3 regions of the Kitasatospora sp. NPDC088160 genome follow, and region 2 is predicted to be linked to each of the others. Evidence: riboswitches for the same ligand, from Rfam matches in the RefSeq annotation. Region 2 holds a riboswitch; each other region holds the start of a gene.

Region 1 (6,325 bases), on a different contig from region 2:
ATGGGCATCCAGGCGATCAAGGGCGTCGAGGTCGGCGACGGCTTCGAGCTGGCCCGGGTGCCCGGCTCGCAGGCGCACGACGAGATCGTCCCGACCCCCGAGGGCGTCAAGCGCACTTCCGGCCGCTCCGGCGGCACCGAGGGCGGCCTGACCACGGGCGAGGTGCTGCGGGTGCGTGCCGCCATGAAGCCGATCGCCACCGTGCCGCGGGCGTTGCAGACCCTGGACGTGCGCACCGGCGAGCCGGCCAAGGCGCACCACCAGCGCTCGGACGTCTGCGCCGTGCCGGCCGCCGGGATCGTCGCCGAGGCGATGGTCGCGCTGGTGCTGGCCGACGCGGTGAACGAGAAGTTCGGCGGTGACCACGTCTCCGAGACCCGCCGCAACGTGCAGGGCTACCTCGACAACCTGATCATCCGATGACCGTTCCGGTCGTTGTGCTGGTCGGCCCGCCCGGCAGTGGCAAGTCCACCGTCGGGCGGGCCCTGGCCGAGCGCCTGGGCGTCGGCTTCCGGGACACCGACGCCGACATCGAGGCGCTGGCCGGCAAGCCCATCCCGGAGATCTTCATCGACGAGGGCGAGCCGCACTTCCGCGAGCTGGAGGTCCGGGCCGTGCGCACGGGCGCCACGGAGCACGACGGCGTGCTGGCACTCGGCGGCGGCGCGGTGATGGCCGAGGCCACCCGCGCCCTGCTGCGCGAGCTGCCGGTCGTCTTCCTGGAGGTCCCGCTGGCGGACGCGGTCAAGCGGGTCGGCCTGGACGCCCCGCGCCCGCTGCTGGCCATCAACCCGCGGGCCCGCTGGCGCGAGCTGATGGAGGCCCGCCGGCCCCTCTACCTGGAGGTGGCCACCGCCGTCGTCGACACCGCCGGCCGCACCCCCGAGCAGGTCGCGGACGCCGTACTGGAAGCACTGGAGCTGAAGACCCCCCATGACTGACCCCATCGTCAGGATTCACGTCGGCGGCAGCGCCGGCCACGACCCGTACGACGTGCTGATCGGGCACCAGCTGCTCGGCGAGCTGTCGGCGCTGATCAGTCCCCCCAGTCTGGGGACAAGAGGCGCCAAGCGGGTCGCGATCATCCACCCCGAGGCGCTGGCCGCCACCGCCGACGCCATCCGCGAGGACCTGCTCGGCGAGGGCTACGAGGCGATCGCGCTCCAGGTGCCCAACGCCGAGGACGCCAAGAGCGCCGAGGTCGCCGCGTACTGCTGGTCGGTGCTCGGGCAGACCGGCTTCACCCGCAGCGACGTCGTCGTCGGCCTCGGCGGCGGCGCCACCACCGACCTGGCCGGCTTCGTCGCCGCGACCTGGCTGCGCGGCGTCCGCTGGATCTCCATGCCCACCACGTTGCTCGGCATGGTCGACGCGGCCGTCGGCGGCAAGACCGGCATCAACATCGCCGAGGGCAAGAACATGGTCGGCGCCTTCCACCCGCCGGTGGGCGTGCTGGCCGACCTCGACACCCTGGCGACCGTGCCCAAGCACGACTACGTCTCCGGCCTCGCCGAGGTCATCAAGTGCGGCTTCATCGCCGACCCGGCCATCCTCGACCTGATCGAGGCCGACCCGGAGGGCGCCAAGACCCCGGACGGCACGCACACCGTCGAGCTGATCCGCCGCGCCATCCAGGTCAAGGCCGACGTGGTCTCCGGGGACCTCAAGGAGTCCGGCCGGCGCGAGATCCTCAACTACGGCCACACCCTCGGCCACGCCATCGAGCGCAACGAGCGCTACAAGTGGCGGCACGGCGCCGCGATCTCCATCGGCATGGTCTTCGCCGCCGAACTCGGCCGCCTGGCGGGCCGGTTGGACGACGAGACGGCCGACCGGCACCGCACCGTACTGGCCTCCGTCGGCCTGCCGCTGCGCTACCAGGCGGACGCCTGGCCGAAGCTGCTGGACGCCATGAAGATCGACAAGAAGTCGCGCGGCGACCTGATCCGCTTCATCGTCCTGGACGGCCTCGGCAAGACCTCCGTCCTGGAGGGCCCCGACCCGTCCCTGCTGGTCGCCGCCTACGCGGAGGTCTCGGCGTGACCAGGGTCATGGTGCTCAACGGCCCCAACCTCGGGCGGCTCGGCAGCCGCGAGCCGGACGTCTACGGCGCCACCTCCTACGCCGGGCTGGTCGAGCGCTGCACCGCGCTCGGCAAGGAGTTCGGCTTCGAGGTCGAGGTGCACGAGACCAACTCCGAGCAGCAGATGGTGGAGTGGCTGCACGAGGCGGCCGACGGCAAGGTGCCCGTGGTGATCAACCCGGGCGCGTTCACGCACTACTCGTACGCGATGCGGGACGCCGCCTCGCAGCGCACCGCGCCGCTGATCGAGGTGCACATCTCCAACCCGTACGCCCGGGAGACCTTCCGGCACACCTCGGTGATCGCCGCGGTGGCCTCCGGCACCATCGCGGGGTTCGGGCTCGGCTCGTACGAGCTGGCCCTGCGCGCCCTGGCCGAGCAACTCACCACGCGCTGACGCCTGGTCAGCGGCCCGGCGGCGGACTGTGCCCGCCGCCGGGCCGCCGTGTAGTCTCCCCGCTGAGAGGTGTCGGGAGGTGACCGTGACGCAGTACGCCGGGGGTGGGCAGGTCCCGCCGCGTCCCGTCGCTCCGCCGGGGCCGCAGCCGTCGGGGGCCGCCGCGCCGCCGCCGGTGCCGCCCGCTCCGGCTCCTGTTCCCGCCGCCGCGCCGCCGGTTCCGGCCGCTCCGGTGCCGCCCGCTCCTGTTGCCGCGCCCGCCCCGGCCGCACCCGCGCCCGGCGCGCCGGTCCCCGTCGGGTCCACCGGGCACTTCGTGCTGCCCTCCGGCACGCCCGTGCAACTCCCCGCCCACCCGCCGCAGCGGCACGCGCCCACCAGTCCGATCGCCGTCCTGCTGATCGGCCCGGCCGGGGCCGGCAAGACCACCGTCGCCCGGTACTGGGCCGAGCGCCGGCCCAGCCCGACCGCGCACATCAGCCTGGACGACGTCCGCGAGTGGGTGCAGTCCGGCTTCGCCAACCCGCAGTCCGGCTGGAACAACGCCTCCGAGGCGCAGTACCGGCTGGCCCGCCGCACCTGCGGCTTCGCCTGCCGCAACTACCTCGCCAACGGCATCTCCTGCATCATCGACGACGCCGTCTTCCCGGACCGCCCGGCCATCGGCCTCGGCGGCTGGAAGCGGCACATCGGCCCCGGCATGATCCCGGTCGTGCTGCTGCCCAGCCTGGACTCCGTGCTGCACCGCAACGCCCGGCGCGGCGGCACCCGGCGGCTCGGTGACGAGGAGGTGGCGCGGATCCACGGCCGGATGGCCGGCTGGTACAACTCCGGGCTGCCGATCATCGACAACTCGTACCTGGACGTGGCCGGCACCGCCGCCGAGCTGGACCGCGTCATCCTGGCCCGGCTGATGGGCATGCCGGTGCGCTGATCTGCGACGATCCGGCGGTGTCGGTGCCGGCTGCGATGATGTGCGGGTCCTGTCGAACCACCCCGGGGGAGCTGACGCCCGTGCCGGAAGGCCACATCATCCACCGCCTCGCCGCCGAGAACCGGAAGGCCTTCGGCGGCCGCCCGGTCGAGGTGTCCAGCCCGCAGGGCCGGTTCGCCGACGAGGCCAAGGCCATCGACGGGCAGCTGCTCACCGCGGCCGAAGCCGTCGGCAAGCACCTGTTCCTCGGCTTCGAGGAGGGCGCCTGGGTGCACGTCCACCTCGGCCTCTACGGCGGCTTCGCCTTCGGTACCGGGCCCGCGCCCGAGCCGGTCGGCCTGGTCCGGCTGCGGCTGGCCAACGACGACGGCTACGCGGACCTGCGCGGCCCCAACACCTGCGCGCTGGTCACCGGAGCGGAGAAGGCCGCCGTCGCCGCCCGGCTGGGCCCCGACCCGCTGCGCGCCGACGCCGACCCGGAGGCCGCCTGGCGCCGGATATCGGCCAGCCGGACGACCGTCGCCGCGCTGCTGATGGACCAGAAGGTGCTGGCCGGGGTGGGCAACGTCTACCGGGCCGAGGTGCTGTTCCGCCACGGGATCAACCCGCACCGCGCCGGCCGCGACCTCACCCGGGGCGAGTGGGACGCGATCTGGGCCGACCTGGTCGCCCTGATGCACGAGGGCGTCGGCGCGGGCCGGATCGACACCGTCCGCCCCGAGCACACCCCCGAGGCGATGGGCCGCCCGCCGCGCGTCGACGACCACGGCGGCGAGGTGTACGTCTACCGGCGGGCCGCGATGCCCTGCCTGGTCTGTGGCACCGACGTCCGGACGGAGCAGCACGCCGCGCGCAACCTCTTCTGGTGCCCCGCCTGCCAGGCGGCCTGACCGCGTTCGAGGGTTGCTCCGGCCGGGCCCCGGCGCGTCCTCCGGGGGAGCCGGTCAGACGACGGCCGCGCTGGGCTCGTGGTGTTCGGCGGCGGCGCACGCGTCGAGGAGGGGGCGCAGGGCCTCGTCCACGAGCCGGTAGCGCACGATCCGCCCGTCCTTGTCCCCGGTGACCACGCCCGCGGTGCGGAGCAGCCGCAGGGCCTGGGACACGGCGGGGTCGCGCATGCCGGTGGCGACGGCGAGGTCGGAGACGGCGAGCGGGCCGGCCCGGTGGAGGGCGAGCAGGAGGGCGAGCCGCCCGGGGTCGGCGAGCAGGGAGAACCGCTCGGCCCAGGTGCGGACGTGCGCGGGGTCGCCGATCGCGGCGATGGCCTCGCAGACCCGGTGTCCGTCGATGGTGCGGTGGCCCGCGCGGTCGGCCGGTACGAGATGCATGCGCACATTGTTGCAGGAGGGGGCCTGTGATCCTGGACACCTGCGCAGGTGCGCAGCCTTGCAAGGGTGGGTCCTGGCCCCTACGGTGTTCCCCGCCGTGGTGCTCGGGAAGACCGGTGACGGATCCTCAGGGGTCCCAGTCCGGAGCGGCCCTCGCCACTGTGATCGGGCCATCGTGATCGTCGACGATGGAGAGACGTCCGTACCCACGACGCCACTGGGAGCCTCGCGCACCTGGGAAGGCGGGTACGGGACCCCCGTAAGCCAGGAGACCGGCCACGGCATCTCACGAAGTGTTTCCACGAGGTGCTGGAGCGTGACCCGAATGACCCTGCCCGAAACCGCCGCCGCCGAGGCGCCGGCGACACCGTCCGTGCTGCCCACGTTCCGCTGGAAGCGCGAGGACACCGTCCGCACGGCCGGGCTGATGGGGGTGATCCTGGCCATGCACGTGGTGGCCTTCGGGACGCTCGTCTTCCTGGTCGCGCCCCACAACTACGCGGTCGGCACCCAGGTCTTCGGGGTGGGCCTCGGGATCACCGCGTACACCCTCGGCATGCGGCACGCCTTCGACGCCGACCACATCGCGGTGATCGACAACACCACCCGCAAGCTGATGGCGGACGGCAAGCGGCCGGTCTCGGTCGGCTTCTGGTTCGCCCTCGGGCACTCCTCGATGGTGGTGCTGATGGCCGCCCTGGTGGCGGGCGGCGCGCAGCTGGCCAGCACGCTGATGGACGACGACTCGGCCACCCACAAGTGGCTCGGGATGGTCGGCACGACGGCCTCCGGCGCGTTCCTCTACCTGATCGGCGCGCTCAACCTGGCCGCGCTGCTCGGCATACTCAAGGTGTTCCGGGCGATGCGGGCCGGGTCGTACGACGAGGCGCAGCTGGAGGAGCACCTCAACTCGCGCGGCTTCATGGCCCGGGTGCTGAACCGGGCGACCCGGTCGATCACCCGGCCCGGGCAGATGTTCCCGGTGGGCATGGTGCTGGGGCTGGGCTTCGACACCGCGACCGAGGTCACCCTGATGGTGATGGCCGGGTCGGGCGCGGCGGCCGGGCTGCCCTGGTACGCGATCGTCTGCCTGCCGCTGCTGTTCGCGGCCGGGATGAGCCTGTTCGACACCCTGGACGGGACGTTCATGAACTTCGCGTACCAGTGGGCCTTCGCGAACCCGGTCCGGAAGGTGTACTACAACCTGACGATCACTGGGCTGTCGATCGCGGTGGCCTTCGTCATCGGCACCATCGAACTGGTCGGCGTGCTGCACGAGAAGCTCGATCTGACCGACCCGGTCACCGGCTGGATCGCGGGCATCTCGCTGGACAACGTCGGCTACGCGATCGCCGGGCTGTTCGTGGTGGTCTGGGCCGCGGCGATCGCCTACTGGAAGCTGGCCCGGGTGGAGAAGCGCTGGGTGGCCGCCGAGTAGCGACGGCTGCGATCAGCGACGGCAGCGATCAGCGACGGCGCCTCCCCCGGGATCCCGGGGGAGGCGCCGTTTCGTCGCTGCGGGCCGGTGCCGGTCGTCGGGCGGGCGGGGTTCAGCGCTCTTCGCGGAAGTCGACGTGCCGGCG
Region 2 (6,325 bases):
CCGCCGACGCCCGGCGGAGGGGCAGGGGCACGGATCGGGCTCCGATCAGTCGGGTCAGTCGGGTTGCCTGCGGGCCCGGCGGCCGCAGGGCACCCGGATCATCCCTGGTGCGGCGGTCGCATCCGCGCCGCCCTGCCGGGCGCGGGGAGCGGACAACCCGTACGGGGGTGGGTGCCGGGAGGCCGAGGCGGGGGAACCAGCCCTGCCGGTCGTCCGGTGGCCGGAGCGCGGTGCGACCCATACCGACCTCGCCCAGGCCCTGTCGCCTCGCCGGTCCGCCGCGCTGGCGACTTGACGAGGAGTAACCGGTTCTCGTTGCCCGCTCCGCATTGAAGCCGCAGGTCACAGGCCCGTGCCGACTGCTGCGGCAGCCCCGCCGAGCGCGTAGCAGGGCGTGGCGGGCCGGTTGCCGGTTGCCGGTTGCCGGTTGCCGGGCGTGCGCAGCCAGGTCCGGCCGGGTGGGGGTCAGGCGTCGTTCTGGCTCGACAGGCAGAAGGTCTTGTCGGCGGCGTGTTCGGTCAGGTACCCGGCGGTGATGAGGGCGGCGACGTCGTACGTGCCCGGGATGTCGCCCGGCTTCAGGGCCGGGTCGAGCCACTGCTGGAGTCCGTTGCCCGGCTGGGAGAACGCGCCCGCGATGTGCCCCTGCTGGACGTTGAACGGCCTCTGCACCTCGAAGCAGTGGTAGTTGTCCTCGCCCCCGTTGAGGGAGTCCGGCGGAAGGGCGCGCTGGGAGAACAGTGTGCCGCCGGGGGCGAGGAACGAGCCGTAGGCGCTGTTCCCGAAGCGGTCCAGCTTCTGGTGCTCCGTCATGCTCTGTACGGCCATGTCGAGGGTGCCGTCGTTGTCGGTGAAGCCGTTGTGGTCCGGGTACTTCCACCCCCTCCAGTCCCGGTACCAGTCCAGGAAGCGCACCGGCGTCACTCCGCCCAGCCGGTCGTAGCCCGCCAGCAGCTTGGTCAGCACGGAGTCCGTCGGCAGGGTGACCGGGCCGAGTTCCTTCCGGGTGCAGAGGTAGTTCTCGGCGCCGGTATCGCGGACCTTGGGGACGCCCTCGCACTCCGTGATCGGCACCGCCCGGGAGGAGGACTGTGCGGCGGCGGTGCCGGTGGCGGCCAGCCCCGTCAGGGGTAGGGCGATCGCCAGCGAGAGGGCGGCGAGAGTGGGGGTGCGCATGGGCGGGCGGCTCCGTTCGGGGTGCGGGGCGTGGAGGGGTGGGACTGGGCGGGTTGCGGCCGTCGGCTCGTACGGCGGACCGTGTGGCCGCCGGACCCGCGCACAGTTACGCACGGCGATTTGCCTTCGTGCGCGCACAAGATGTCCGACGCCGCTGGTGCCCACCCGTTCGGCCGATGCCGCTGACGGATGCTCGGCTCGCGGGAGCCGGACCCGTCCCGTCCGCTCCCTCGCCCTCATCCAGCCCTCCGCCTTCACCGGGGTAGCGCTTGTCAGACGACCGCACGCGCCTTGGTGTCGGCTGTCACGCTTCGGCACATGCGGAGCCTTTCCGGTGGTGCCGTAGCATCCGGATGGCAAAAACGCACACCTGTCAGCGGGGGAGAGTACTGCACTTGTTCAAGAGATCGACGGCCGTGCCGGCCGGGGCGGGCGCACGGGCGGCCTGCGCGGCCGTGCTGATGGTGTCGGGTGCCCTGGTGCTCGGCTCATGCTCGTCCGTGGGGTCGCCGGGCGGAGGGCGGGAAACGCCGGGCGGAGGACGGGAAACGCCGAGCGAGCCCACACGTGTCGAGTCCCGGGAGGAGGCGCTGGCCCGGACGGATCGGGTCCAGGGCCACGTGCGCGAGCTGACGGGCCTCGAGCGGGATCCGTGGAGCAAGCTCATCGGCTACTACAGGTGCCCGGGGCGGGGATTGGGTGTGGCCGACGAGGGCGAGGCCTACCAGCTCAGCTCGGGGATCCTGCTCAAGGCCACGGACGACCAGCGCCCCGAGGTGCTGCGGGCGCTGCGGGAGAAGCTGGCGGGCGAGGGCTTCAAGATCACCTCGTCGGCGTCCGGTGCGGACGCTCAGTCCACCCCGCCCACCTGGGAGTTCGATGCCGTCCACGAGTCCGACGGCTACACCGTTTCGGCGGGCGCGTCGAAGCCCGGCCAGGGTGTGAGTGTGATGGTCGTCCTGCCCTGCCAGGCCCCGCCGTCCGCCGGTGCGGCTTCGCCCGCTCCGACGGCCACCACCTGAGGTCGGCGCGTCGGTCACGTCAACTACGCTACTGGAAAAGGTAGTTGGCGTCAGTCCCGGCACGTCGACTCGTGGCGGCGGGACGCCCCGGCGTGGGTGCGCCGGGGCGTCCGGTCAGGCGTCGGTGCGGCTCGTCGCGGTCAGCGGGGCGTACAGCTCGGGGCGGCGGGTGCGCAGGAGGCCGAACTCCCGCCAGTCCCGGCACTGGTCGAGGTCGAGGTCGGCGACGAGGACGGCGGGCCGGTCGCGCGGGGCGCGGAGCAGGATCCGGCCGTACGGGTCGGAGATGAACGACGAGCCGTAGAAGGTGGACCGGCCCTCCGTCCCGATCCGGTTGGGCACGATCATGAACAGCGCGTTGGCGAGGCCGTTGGCGCTGATGGCGTGCTCCCACATGGGCCGGGTGTCGAAGTCCGGGAGGTCCACCTCGGAGCCGATGGCGGTGGGGTGGACGAGGACTTCGGCGCCGCCGAGCGCGTAGGCGCGGGCGAGTTCGGGGAACCACTCGTCCCAGCAGGTGGGGAAGCCGAAGGCGGCGCCCTGGTGGGCCAGGACGGGGAACCCGCTGTCGCCGGGGCGGAAGCACAGGTCCTCGCGGTAGCCGGGGAAGGCCGGGATGTGGTTCTTCCGGGTTCTGGCGACGAGGGTGCCGTCGCGGTCCACGCAGACGGCCGTGTTGTAGCCGAGGCCGCCGTCCTCGGCGCGCTCGTACAGGGAGGCGTGGACGCTGATGCCGAGTTCGGCGGCGAGTTCGGCGGCGAGGCGGGTGGTGGGCCCCGTCTCGACGTCCTCCAGGTGGCGGGCGGCGCCCTCCCCCATCGGGTCGTCGGTGTTGCAGAAGTAGGGACTGCGGGTCAGCTCGGGCAGGCACACCATCGTCGCGCCCTGCGCGGCGGCGAGTGCCACGCCCTCGCGCAGCCGGGCGTCGTGCTCGGCCGGGTCGGTGTGCCAGCGCATCTGCACGAGCCCGACGCGCAGCGGTGCGCGTTCGGCGGGCCTGGTGCGGCCGGGGGAGCCGAGCGGGGAGCCGAAGGAGGTGAGGACGGCGTACGAGGTCACGGGTGTTCCTTCTGTTCTCTGGCGCTGATACGGAGGTGCCGGTGAAGGCCCTGCGATATAACTGAAAGTTCAGTCAGCTTTGCTGGCGTGGTGAAAATGTAGCCATGCCGGAACGTTCCGGCAAGGGGTGGCCGGCGAATGGTGTGCGGCTGTGCGGCTGTGCGGCTGTGCGGCTGTGCGGCGACCGCGTCGGGCAGGAGATCAGCGCGGCGGAAACCCGATGGCGCAACGCGCGTGCGGGCCTCTGGACTTACTAGGACGTCCAACTATATGGTCGACGACAGGTCCGCGGTGTCAGGGAAGCCGGTGTGAGTCCGGCACGGTCCCGCCACTGTGACCGGGGAGCTCGTCCTCGCAGACGAAGGCCACTGGCAGCCAGCCGGGAAGGCCTGGGGGCGTGCGGTGATCCGGGAGTCAGGATACCGGCCGCGGGTGTTCCGTGTTTTCCACGAGGATGGAGACGACACGCATGACTCCGGGCTGCTCCCGCTCCACTGCCGCTCCTGGTCGTCCCGTGCCCACGGCCGCCGGGGCGTCCACGCCCTGACGTTCCGTTCCGCCGCCGCACGCCCGTGCCGCGGGGCGCACCACCGTGTGCCCGCCGACCCGCGGCGGCCTCCGATCCTCCTCCTCTCCCCACCCCTGTCGAGAGAAGGAACCCGATGGTCCGAGAACTGACCCACTTCGTCGCCGGCAAGCCCACCGCCGGCACCTCCGGTCGCTTCGGCGACGTGTACGACCCCAACACCGGCCGGGTGCAGGCCCGGGTGCCGCTGGCCAGCCGGGCCGAGGTCGAGGCGGTGATCGCCGACGCCGCGCAGGCCCAGCCCGGGTGGGCCGGGTGGAACCCGCAGCGGCGGGCCCGCGTCCTGCTGCGCTTCCTCCAACTCGTCGAGCAGGAGAAGGACGAGCTGGCCCGGCTGCTGTCCGCCGAGCACGGCAAGACCGTGGCCGATGCCCACGGGGACATCCAGCGCGGCCTGGAGGTCGTGGAGTTCGCCGCCGGCATCCCGCACCTGCTGAAGGGCGAGTTCAGCGACAACGCGGGCACCGGCATCGACGTGTACTCGATGCGCCAGCCGCTCGGCGTGGTCGCGGGCATCACGCCGTTCAACTTCCCGGCGATGATCCCGCTCTGGAAGGCCGCACCCGCCCTCGCCTGCGGCAACGCCTTCGTCCTCAAGCCCTCGGAACGCGACCCCTCGGTGCCGCTGCGCCTCGCCGAACTGCTCCTGGAGGCCGGGCTGCCGCCGGGCGTGCTGAACGTGGTCAACGGCGGCAAGGAGGCCGTGGACACCCTGCTGGAGGACCCGCGGGTGCAGGCGGTCGGGTTCGTCGGCTCCACGCCGATCGCCCAGTACGTGTACGCCACCGCCGCCGCGCACGGGAAGCGGGCGCAGTGCTTCGGCGGTGCCAAGAACCACCTGGTCGTGATGCCGGACGCCGACCTCGACCAGGCCGCGGACGCGCTGATCGGCGCCGGCTACGGCTCGGCCGGCGAGCGCTGCATGGCGATCTCGGTGGCCGTCCCGGTGGGGGAGGAGACCGCCGACGCCCTGGTGGCCAAACTGGTCGAGCGGATCGCCGCGTTGAAGGTCGGGCGCTCGGACGACCCGGCGGCGGACTTCGGCCCGCTGGTCGGCGCCGACGCGCTGGAGCGGGTCCGCGGCTACCTGGACCTCGGGGTCGAGGAGGGCGCCGAACTCGTGGTCGACGGGCGGGACTTCCGGCTGGAGGGGCACGAGGGCGGCTACTTCCTCGGCGCCTCGCTGTTCGACCGCGTGACTCCCGACATGCGGATCTACCGGGAGGAGATCTTCGGCCCCGTCCTGACCGTGCTCCGCGCCGCCGACTACGAGGAGGCGCTGCGCCTGCCCAGCGAGCACGAGTTCGGCAACGGCGTGGCCGTCTACACCCGGGACGGCGACACGGCTCGGGACTTCGCGCGCCGGGTGAACACCGGCATGGTCGGCGTCAACGTGCCGATCCCCGTGCCGGTCGCGTACCACACCTTCGGCGGCTGGAAGCGCTCCGGGTTCGGCGACCTCAACCAGCACGGGCCGGACTCGATCCGCTTCTACACCCGCACCCGCACCGTCACCTCGCGCTGGCCCTCCGGGGTCAAGGAGGGCGCGAGCTTCACCATCCCGACGATGGGCTGAGGGCGCCGTGCACGACCTCACAGAGGACCAGCTCGCCATCGCGGCGACCACCCGGGCCTTCGCCCGCGAACACCTGGCGCCGAACGCGGTCGCGTGGGACCAGGCCAAGCACTTCCCGGTGGACGTGCTGCGCAAGGCGGCGGACGTCGGCCTGGCCGGTGTCTACGTCCGCGAGGAGTCCGGCGGCTCCGGACTCACCCGCGCCGACGGCGTGCTCGTGTTCGAGGCGCTGGCCACCGGCTGCCCGTCCATCGCCGCCTACCTGTCCATCCACAACATGGTCGCCTGGATGATCGACCGTTACGGCGACGACGCCCAGCGCGCCCGGTGGCTGCCGGGCCTCAGCGCCATGGCGACCCCCGCCAGCTACTGCCTCACCGAGCCCGGCGCGGGCTCGGACGCGGCGGCACTGACCACCCGCGCCCGCCGGGACGGGGACCACTGGGTCCTCGACGGCGTCAAGCAGTTCATCTCGGGCGCCGGCGTCTCCCGGGTCTACCTGGTGATGGCCCGCACCGGCGGACCGGGGGCCGGCGGGGTGTCCGCGTTCGTCGTCGAACGCGACGACGCCGGCGTCTCGTTCGGTCCCGACGAGAAGAAGATGGGCTGGAACGCCCAGCCCACCCGCCAGGTGCTCCTGGACGGCGTCCGGCTCCCGGCCGACCGCCTCCTCGGAGCCGAGGGCGAGGGCTTCCGGATCGCCATGAACGGGCTGAACGGCGGCCGGCTCGGCATCGCCGCCTGCTCCCTCGGCGGAGCGCAGGACGCCCTGGAGCGGGCCACCGGCTATCTGGCGGACCGCGAGGCGTTCGGCGCCCGGCTCCTGCACGCCCAGGCGCTGCAGTTCCGGCTCGCCGACATGGCCACCGAGCTGGAGGCGGCCAGGTCGCTGCTCTGGCGGGCTGC
Region 3 (6,325 bases), on a different contig from region 2:
CCCGGCCGTCACGCTGCAACAGCGCCACGGCGCCCGCGGCGACCACGACCCCGGCCGCGGCCAGGACGGCGGGCCTGCCGCGCAGGGCTCTGGGCAGGGCCACGGACCGCTCCTCCGGTTGCTCGCCGGCACCGGCCCAGGCGGACACAACCGGAACACTCGTGCGAATGACTGCCCCCGAGAGCCTGCCACACTCCCCCGGCACCGGCGAGCGAACCCGCCGGGGCCGGGGTGCCACGGCGGATCAGCCGGCCGCGGCGGCCCCCGACGCACCCGGCGCGGCCGCGGACGCGGCCTTGGCGCGCTGGAGCAGCTGGCCCTTCACGTGCTCGCCGAAGCCGACGGCCGCCGCGGTGGCGGTGGCGTCGGCGGTGTCGCCGCCCTTCGCCGAGCCCTCGACCGTGAAGTAGGCGTACCGGCCCAGGGTGTTGTGCGTGTTGGTGCAGCCCGGAGTGGCGCAGAAGGCCGGCGCGCCCGGCGCGACGGCGCCCTTGAGGTGGCCGGTGTAGCTCTTCATCGAGGTCTCGGCCTGGATCTTGTGGTCGAAGACCGCGACGCCGACGGTCACCGCGCTGTCGCCGGAGACGTAGGTCGCCCGGAGCACCTTCTGGCAGCCCTGGTCACCGAGGACCTTGCCGAGCCCGCCGGTCGTCGAGTTCCCGTCCCAGCAGGGCGAGTCCAGCGAGACGAAGGTCCGGTTCCAGGTGGCGCCGTTGACCGTCACCTGGAGCGCGGAGAACAGTGCCCCCGCGTCCTGCGGCGCCGGGTCGGTGGCGGCCTCCCAGATCGGCTTCGACGGGTCGTCCGGCGCTCCGCCCGGGGTGCCGGACGGGTTCCCGCCCGGGGTTGCGGCGGCACTCGGCGCGGCACTCCGGGCGGCACCCGATGCGGCGGAGGACGGCCGGTTGGAGGCCGAGGCGATCGGCCCGGCGACCGGCTTGTCGCCGCCGCCCTTCGTCAGCAGCACCGCCCCGCCCGCGATCAGGCCGCCGACCAGGACGACCGCGACCGCCACGCCGAGGGCCCGCAGTCGGCGGCGGCGCTTGCCGTCCGCCGCGTTGCGGTCCGCCAGCGCCTCCCAGTTCGGCTCGGCGCGCTGCGGCGCCTGGGGCTGCGGGTACGGCTGCGGATGCGGCTGGGGATGCGGCTGGGGGTGCGCCTGGGGGTTCGGCTGCCACTGCGGCGGCAGCTGCTGCCCTGGCGGTCCCGGCTGCGGCAGCGGAGGCTGCCCCGGCGGACCGGGCTGCGCCACCGGCTGCGCGGGCGGCACCGGAGGCCCGTACGAGGCCGGCGGCGGCCCGAAGCCCCCGCTCGGCGGCAACACCGGACCGGGCACCACCGGCGGCTGCTGACCGTGCGCGTCCCCCGGCCCGGGGGGAGGCGTTCCCTGCGGACCCTGCCCGGGTGCGCCAGTTCCGTCGCTCACGCGCCCCCTCGCTTCGCTCGATGATCGCTTCGCGAAACGCGCCCCTCGGCGCTTCGCTCGCTCATGCGCCCAGATCGTAGGGCATGCCCGCGGCAACCGGTCCGCCCGGTGACCGTTCCGTATCGAAACCAGGACGCCGGGGCCCGGAATCAGGGCGTCGGGAGCCCGGATCCGAGGCGCCCCAAGGCCACGACCCGCCCCCTCCCGGCACCACCGGTTATCGCTCCGACACACCGCGCCGTACTACATGTGGGGTCGCATCAGAGAGACACCACTAGATGTATGCTCAATCCTGCTGTCGATGCAGGGGAACCCGGTGCGAATCCGGGACTGCCCCGCAGCGGTGAGCGGGCGGCTACCAGTAGCCGCCCCGCGAGTCCGAGTACCTGCCGACGGTGTGCGCACGGGCCCTCCCGCAGAGGCCGCGCCAGCACGAGAACTACCTTCCGGGCCTCGCGGGCGGGCCGGGGACGCCACTGTCGCGCGACGCTTCCTGCGTACGTGCCGTGCTCCCCTGCCCCGAACGGCCCGGTACCCCCCGATCACCGCCGCCGATCGCCGCCAGGAGAGAGCGCCTTGACCACCGCTGCCTCAGCCACCCTGCCCGCCCAGGGCACCGGCCCCGCCCCCACCGACCCGACGGTCTCCGACCCCGGCGGCGCGCTCCTTCGGCTGCTCACCGACCGCAGCGTCGATCTCCCCCAGGTGGACCCCGGCCATGTCGCCGCCGCCGCGCTGCGCGGCCGCCACGCCGGCTCGGACTTCGCCGAGCTGCGCGGGCTGGCCGTGGACGCCGCCGCGTCGATGATCGCCGAGGACCCCCAGTACTCGAAGCTGGCCGCCCGGCTGCTCGCCCTGGAGATCGTCGACGAGGCGAACAGCCAGGGCTCGCGCTCCTTCGCCGCCTCGATCGCCGTCGGCCACGCCGAGGGCCTGATCGGCGGCACCACCGCCGCCTTCGTCACCAAGCACGCCGCCGCCCTGGACGCGCTGATCGACGCGCACGGCGACGACCGCTTCGAGTACTTCGGCCTGCGCACCGTGCAGTCCCGCTACCTGCTGCGCCACCCGATCACCCGCAAGGTCATCGAGACCCCGCAGCACTTCCTGCTCCGCGTCGCCTGCGGCCTGGCGGTCGGCGACAGCGAGCAGTCGGTGCGGGAGGTCGCCGAGCTGTACGGCCTGATGAGCCGGCTGGAGTACCTGACCTCCTCGCCGACCCTGTTCAACTCCGGCACCCGGCACCCGCAGATGTCGAGCTGCTACCTGCTCGACTCCCCGCTGGACAACCTGGACTCGATCTACAACCGCTACGCGCAGATCGCCCGGCTGTCCAAGCACGCCGGCGGCATCGGCCTGTCCTACTCGCGCATCCGCTCGCGCGGCAGCCTGATCCGCGGCACCAACGGCAAGTCCAACGGCATCGTCCCGTTCCTGCGCACCCTCGACTCCTCGGTCGCCGCCGTCAACCAGGGCGGCCGCCGCAAGGGCGCGGCCTGCGTCTACCTGGAGACCTGGCACGCCGACATCGAGGAGTTCCTGGAGCTCCGCGACAACACCGGCGAGGAGGCGCGGCGCACCCACAACCTCAACCTGGCGCACTGGATCCCGGACGAGTTCATGCGCCGGGTCAACGCCAACGAGGACTGGTCGCTGTTCTCCCCCGCCGACGTGCCCGAGCTCGTCGACCTGTGGGGCTCCGACTTCGACGAGGCCTACCGCAAGGCCGAGCTGGCCGGCAAGGCCGTGCGCACCATCCCCGCGCAGACCCTGTACGCCCGGATGATGCGCACCCTGGCGCAGACCGGCAACGGCTGGATGACCTTCAAGGACGCCTCCAACCGCGCCGCCAACCAGACCGCGCTGCCCGGCCGCACGGTGCACTCCTCGAACCTGTGCACCGAGATCCTGGAGGTCACGGACGACTCCGAGACCGCCGTCTGCAACCTCGGCTCGGTCAACCTCGGCGCCCACGTCGCCCCGGGGGCCTCCGTCGACGACCTGCTCGGCGCCATGGACTGGGAGCGCCTCGACGCCACCGTCCGCACCGCCGTGACGTTCCTCGACCGCGTGGTGGACATCAACTTCTACCCGACCACCGAGGCCGGCACCTCCAACTCCCGCTGGCGCCCGGTCGGCCTCGGCGTGATGGGCCTCCAGGACGTCTTCTTCAAGCTGCGGATCGACTTCGACTCCGCCGAGGCCGCGCGGCTGTCCACCCTCATCGCCGAGCGCATCATGCTCACCGCGTACGAGCGCTCCGCCGACCTGGCCGAGCAGCTGGGCCGCCACGAGGCCTACGGCGAGACCCGCGCCGCCCGCGGCGAGCTGCACATCGACCACTTCCCGACGGCCGCCCCGCAGTGGGCCGACCGCTGGACCGCGCTGCGCGCCCGCATCGCCGAGACCGGCCTGCGCAACTCGCTGCTGCTGGCCATCGCGCCGACCGCGACCATCGCGTCCATCGCCGGCGTCTACGAGTGCATCGAGCCGCAGGTCTCCAACCTGTTCAAGCGCGAGACGCTGTCCGGCGAGTTCCTCCAGGTCAACCCGTACCTGGTGCGCGAGCTCAAGGAGCTCGGCGTCTGGGACCAGCAGACCCGCGACGCCCTGCGCGAGGCCAACGGCTCCGTCCAGGAGCTGGGCTGGCTGCCCGCCGAGGTCCGCTCGCTGTACCGCACCGCCTGGGAGCTGCCCCAGCGCGCGCTGATCGACCTGGCCGCGGCCCGCATGCCGTACCTCGACCAGAGCCAGTCGCTGAACCTGTTCATGGCGGCGCCGACCATCGGCAAGCTCAGCTCGATGTACGCCTACGCGTGGAAGGTCGGTCTCAAGACCACCTACTACCTGCGCTCGCGCCCGGCGACCCGGATCGCCCAGGCCGCCTCCGGTACCGCCCGCGCCGCCGCGCCCGCGCCCGCGTCCTCGTCCGTGCCCGTGAACACCCCGACCCTCACCCCGGAGGAGGAGGCCGCGCTGGCCTGCTCCCTGGAGAACCCCGAGTCCTGCGAGGCCTGCCAGTGAGCACCCCCGACCGCGAGAAGATGCTGCTCGACCCCGGCTTCGAGCTGACCCTGCGCCCGATGCGCTACCCGTCGTTCTACGACCGGTACCGGGACGCGATCAAGAACACCTGGACCGTCGAGGAGGTGGACCTGCACTCCGACGTCGCCGACCTGGCCAAGCTCAGCGAGGGCGAGCGCCACCTCATCGGCCGCCTGGTCGCCTTCTTCGCCACCGGGGACTCGATCGTCTCCAACAACGTGGTGCTGAGCCTCTACAAGCACATCAACTCCCCGGAGGCGCGGCTGTACCTGTCGCGCCAGCTCTTCGAGGAGGCCGTGCACGTCCAGTTCTACCTGACGCTGCTCGACACCTACCTGCCCGACCCCGAGGACCGCAACGCGGCCTTCGCCGCGGTGGAGAACATCCCCTCCATCCGCCAGAAGGCGCAGTTCTGCTTCAAGTACATGAACGCCGTCGACCACATCGACTCGCTCCAGACCAAGGAGGACCGCCGCGCGTTCCTCCTGAACCTGATCTGCTTCGCGGCGTGCGTCGAGGGCCTGTTCTTCTACGGCGCGTTCGCGTACGTGTACTGGTTCCGGTCCCGCGGTCTGCTGCACGGCCTGGCCACCGGCACCAACTGGGTGTTCCGCGACGAGTCCATGCACATGGACTTCGCGATGTCGGTCGTCGACACCGTCCGCGAGGAGGAGCCCGACCTCTTCGACGACGAGATGGCCAAGCAGGTCACGGAGATGCTGGAGGAGGCCGTCGAGGCCGAGCTCCAGTTCGCCCAGGACCTGTGCGGCGACGGCCTCGCCGGCATGAACACCGACTCCATGCGCCAGTACCTGGAGGCCGTGGCCGACCAGCGCCTCGCCCGCCTCGGCCTGCCGATCCGCTACGGGTCGACGAACCCGTTCGGGTTCATGGAACTCCAGAACGTCCAGGAGCTGACCAACTTCTTCGAGCGCCGCGTCTCCGCGTACCAGGTCGCCGTCGAGGGCTCCGTCGCCTTCGACGACGACTTCTAAACCCGCAGACACACCAGAGGTGCCCCGCCCGGCTCACCGCCGCGCGGGGCACCTCTGTCTGTACCGACCCGACCGCCCACCCCATCCCCCTGAACTCCCCCGCCCCCACCCGGCGTTCACACCGGGCGGGGGCGGTCGAACGACTTTCCCGTTCTGGAAAGATCAGGTTCTTGACCCTGTGCCCAGAGAGCCGGGAGCATCGGCCAAGACAGGAACCACCGGCGACTGGAGGCACCTGATGCTGCGTTGGCTGTCTGGGAATGGGTCCTGCAACGACGGATCGTGCCCCACGCTGTGGGGCACCGAGAACGGGGACTACGTGGTCCAGGGATACGCGATCACCGACCCTTACCGTCTGGCGGAGTTGAACCTGCCGGACGGCGAGTCGGCGGTCGTGATCCCCGCTGCGGTCCTGGAGGGGTACTTCCATGCTCAAGGGTGAAGACTTCGGCCGTCTCTTCAAGACGTTCGAGCGAACGGCCTTCCGGCTCGAAACTCTGGCCGTCTACGACGTGGACGACGAACGTGAAGAGTTCGCGGATTTCCTCGCCGGCAAGGGGCTGCCGCCTGGCCGCTTCGACAACCCCTGGGTCCGCTCCATGACGGATCTGGGCAAGCAGGTGGCCCGGGTGCACGTCCTCCACTCCCCCTTGTCGGACTACCTCCGCTACGAGCTGGCGTCGTACCCCGGCAACATCAAGGCCGGCGAGTCGATCGGCATCATCGACACGGCTCGCCAGAAGGTGGCCGGGCTACCGGACCACGACTTCTGGCTGTTCGATGACGCCCAGGTCTACCGGATGCACTACACGGATGCAGGGCAGTTCCTCGGAGCCGAACTCCTGCCCGACGACTACCT

The links. Region 2 has a riboswitch for cobalamin ahead of ACIOGZ_RS24855 (CoA-acylating methylmalonate-semialdehyde dehydrogenase). Riboswitches for the same ligand answer to the same signal wherever they lie in the genome.
Region 1: it holds a riboswitch for cobalamin, as region 2 does, so the genes downstream of both, ACIOGZ_RS17710 (HoxN/HupN/NixA family nickel/cobalt transporter) here and ACIOGZ_RS24855 (CoA-acylating methylmalonate-semialdehyde dehydrogenase) in region 2, are expected to answer to the same signal.
Region 3: it holds a riboswitch for cobalamin, as region 2 does, so the genes downstream of both, ACIOGZ_RS31690 (ribonucleoside-diphosphate reductase subunit alpha) here and ACIOGZ_RS24855 (CoA-acylating methylmalonate-semialdehyde dehydrogenase) in region 2, are expected to answer to the same signal.

Annotation. Positions count from the first base shown of each region.
Region 1 is NZ_JBIUSS010000010.1:206,149-212,473, forward strand. Features, by position in the region: gene aroC (chorismate synthase) at 1-423, shown strand, start outside; gene ACIOGZ_RS17680 (shikimate kinase) at 420-941, shown strand; gene aroB (3-dehydroquinate synthase) at 934-2,043, shown strand; gene aroQ (type II 3-dehydroquinate dehydratase) at 2,052-2,480, shown strand; gene ACIOGZ_RS17695 (AAA family ATPase) at 2,560-3,414, shown strand; gene ACIOGZ_RS17700 (Fpg/Nei family DNA glycosylase) at 3,495-4,304, shown strand; gene ACIOGZ_RS17705 (metalloregulator ArsR/SmtB family transcription factor) at 4,359-4,742, opposite strand; cobalamin riboswitch at 4,824-5,038, shown strand; gene ACIOGZ_RS17710 (HoxN/HupN/NixA family nickel/cobalt transporter) at 5,068-6,180, shown strand; gene rpmG (50S ribosomal protein L33) at 6,293-6,325, opposite strand, start outside.
Region 2 is NZ_JBIUSS010000016.1:114,713-121,037, forward strand. Features, by position in the region: gene ACIOGZ_RS24835 (S8 family serine peptidase) at 1-31, opposite strand, end outside; gene ACIOGZ_RS24840 (TNT domain-containing protein) at 466-1,176, opposite strand; gene ACIOGZ_RS24845 (hypothetical protein) at 1,878-2,198, shown strand; gene ACIOGZ_RS24850 (nitrilase-related carbon-nitrogen hydrolase) at 2,313-3,257, opposite strand; cobalamin riboswitch at 3,512-3,703, shown strand; gene ACIOGZ_RS24855 (CoA-acylating methylmalonate-semialdehyde dehydrogenase) at 3,920-5,419, shown strand; gene ACIOGZ_RS24860 (acyl-CoA dehydrogenase family protein) at 5,427-6,325, shown strand, end outside.
Region 3 is NZ_JBIUSS010000023.1:145,158-151,482, forward strand. Features, by position in the region: gene ACIOGZ_RS31680 (glycoside hydrolase family 26 protein) at 1-103, opposite strand, end outside; gene ACIOGZ_RS31685 (hypothetical protein) at 245-1,270, opposite strand; cobalamin riboswitch at 1,692-1,835, shown strand; gene ACIOGZ_RS31690 (ribonucleoside-diphosphate reductase subunit alpha) at 2,027-4,450, shown strand; gene ACIOGZ_RS31695 (ribonucleotide-diphosphate reductase subunit beta) at 4,471-5,466, shown strand; gene ACIOGZ_RS31700 (DUF6879 family protein) at 5,895-6,325, shown strand, end outside.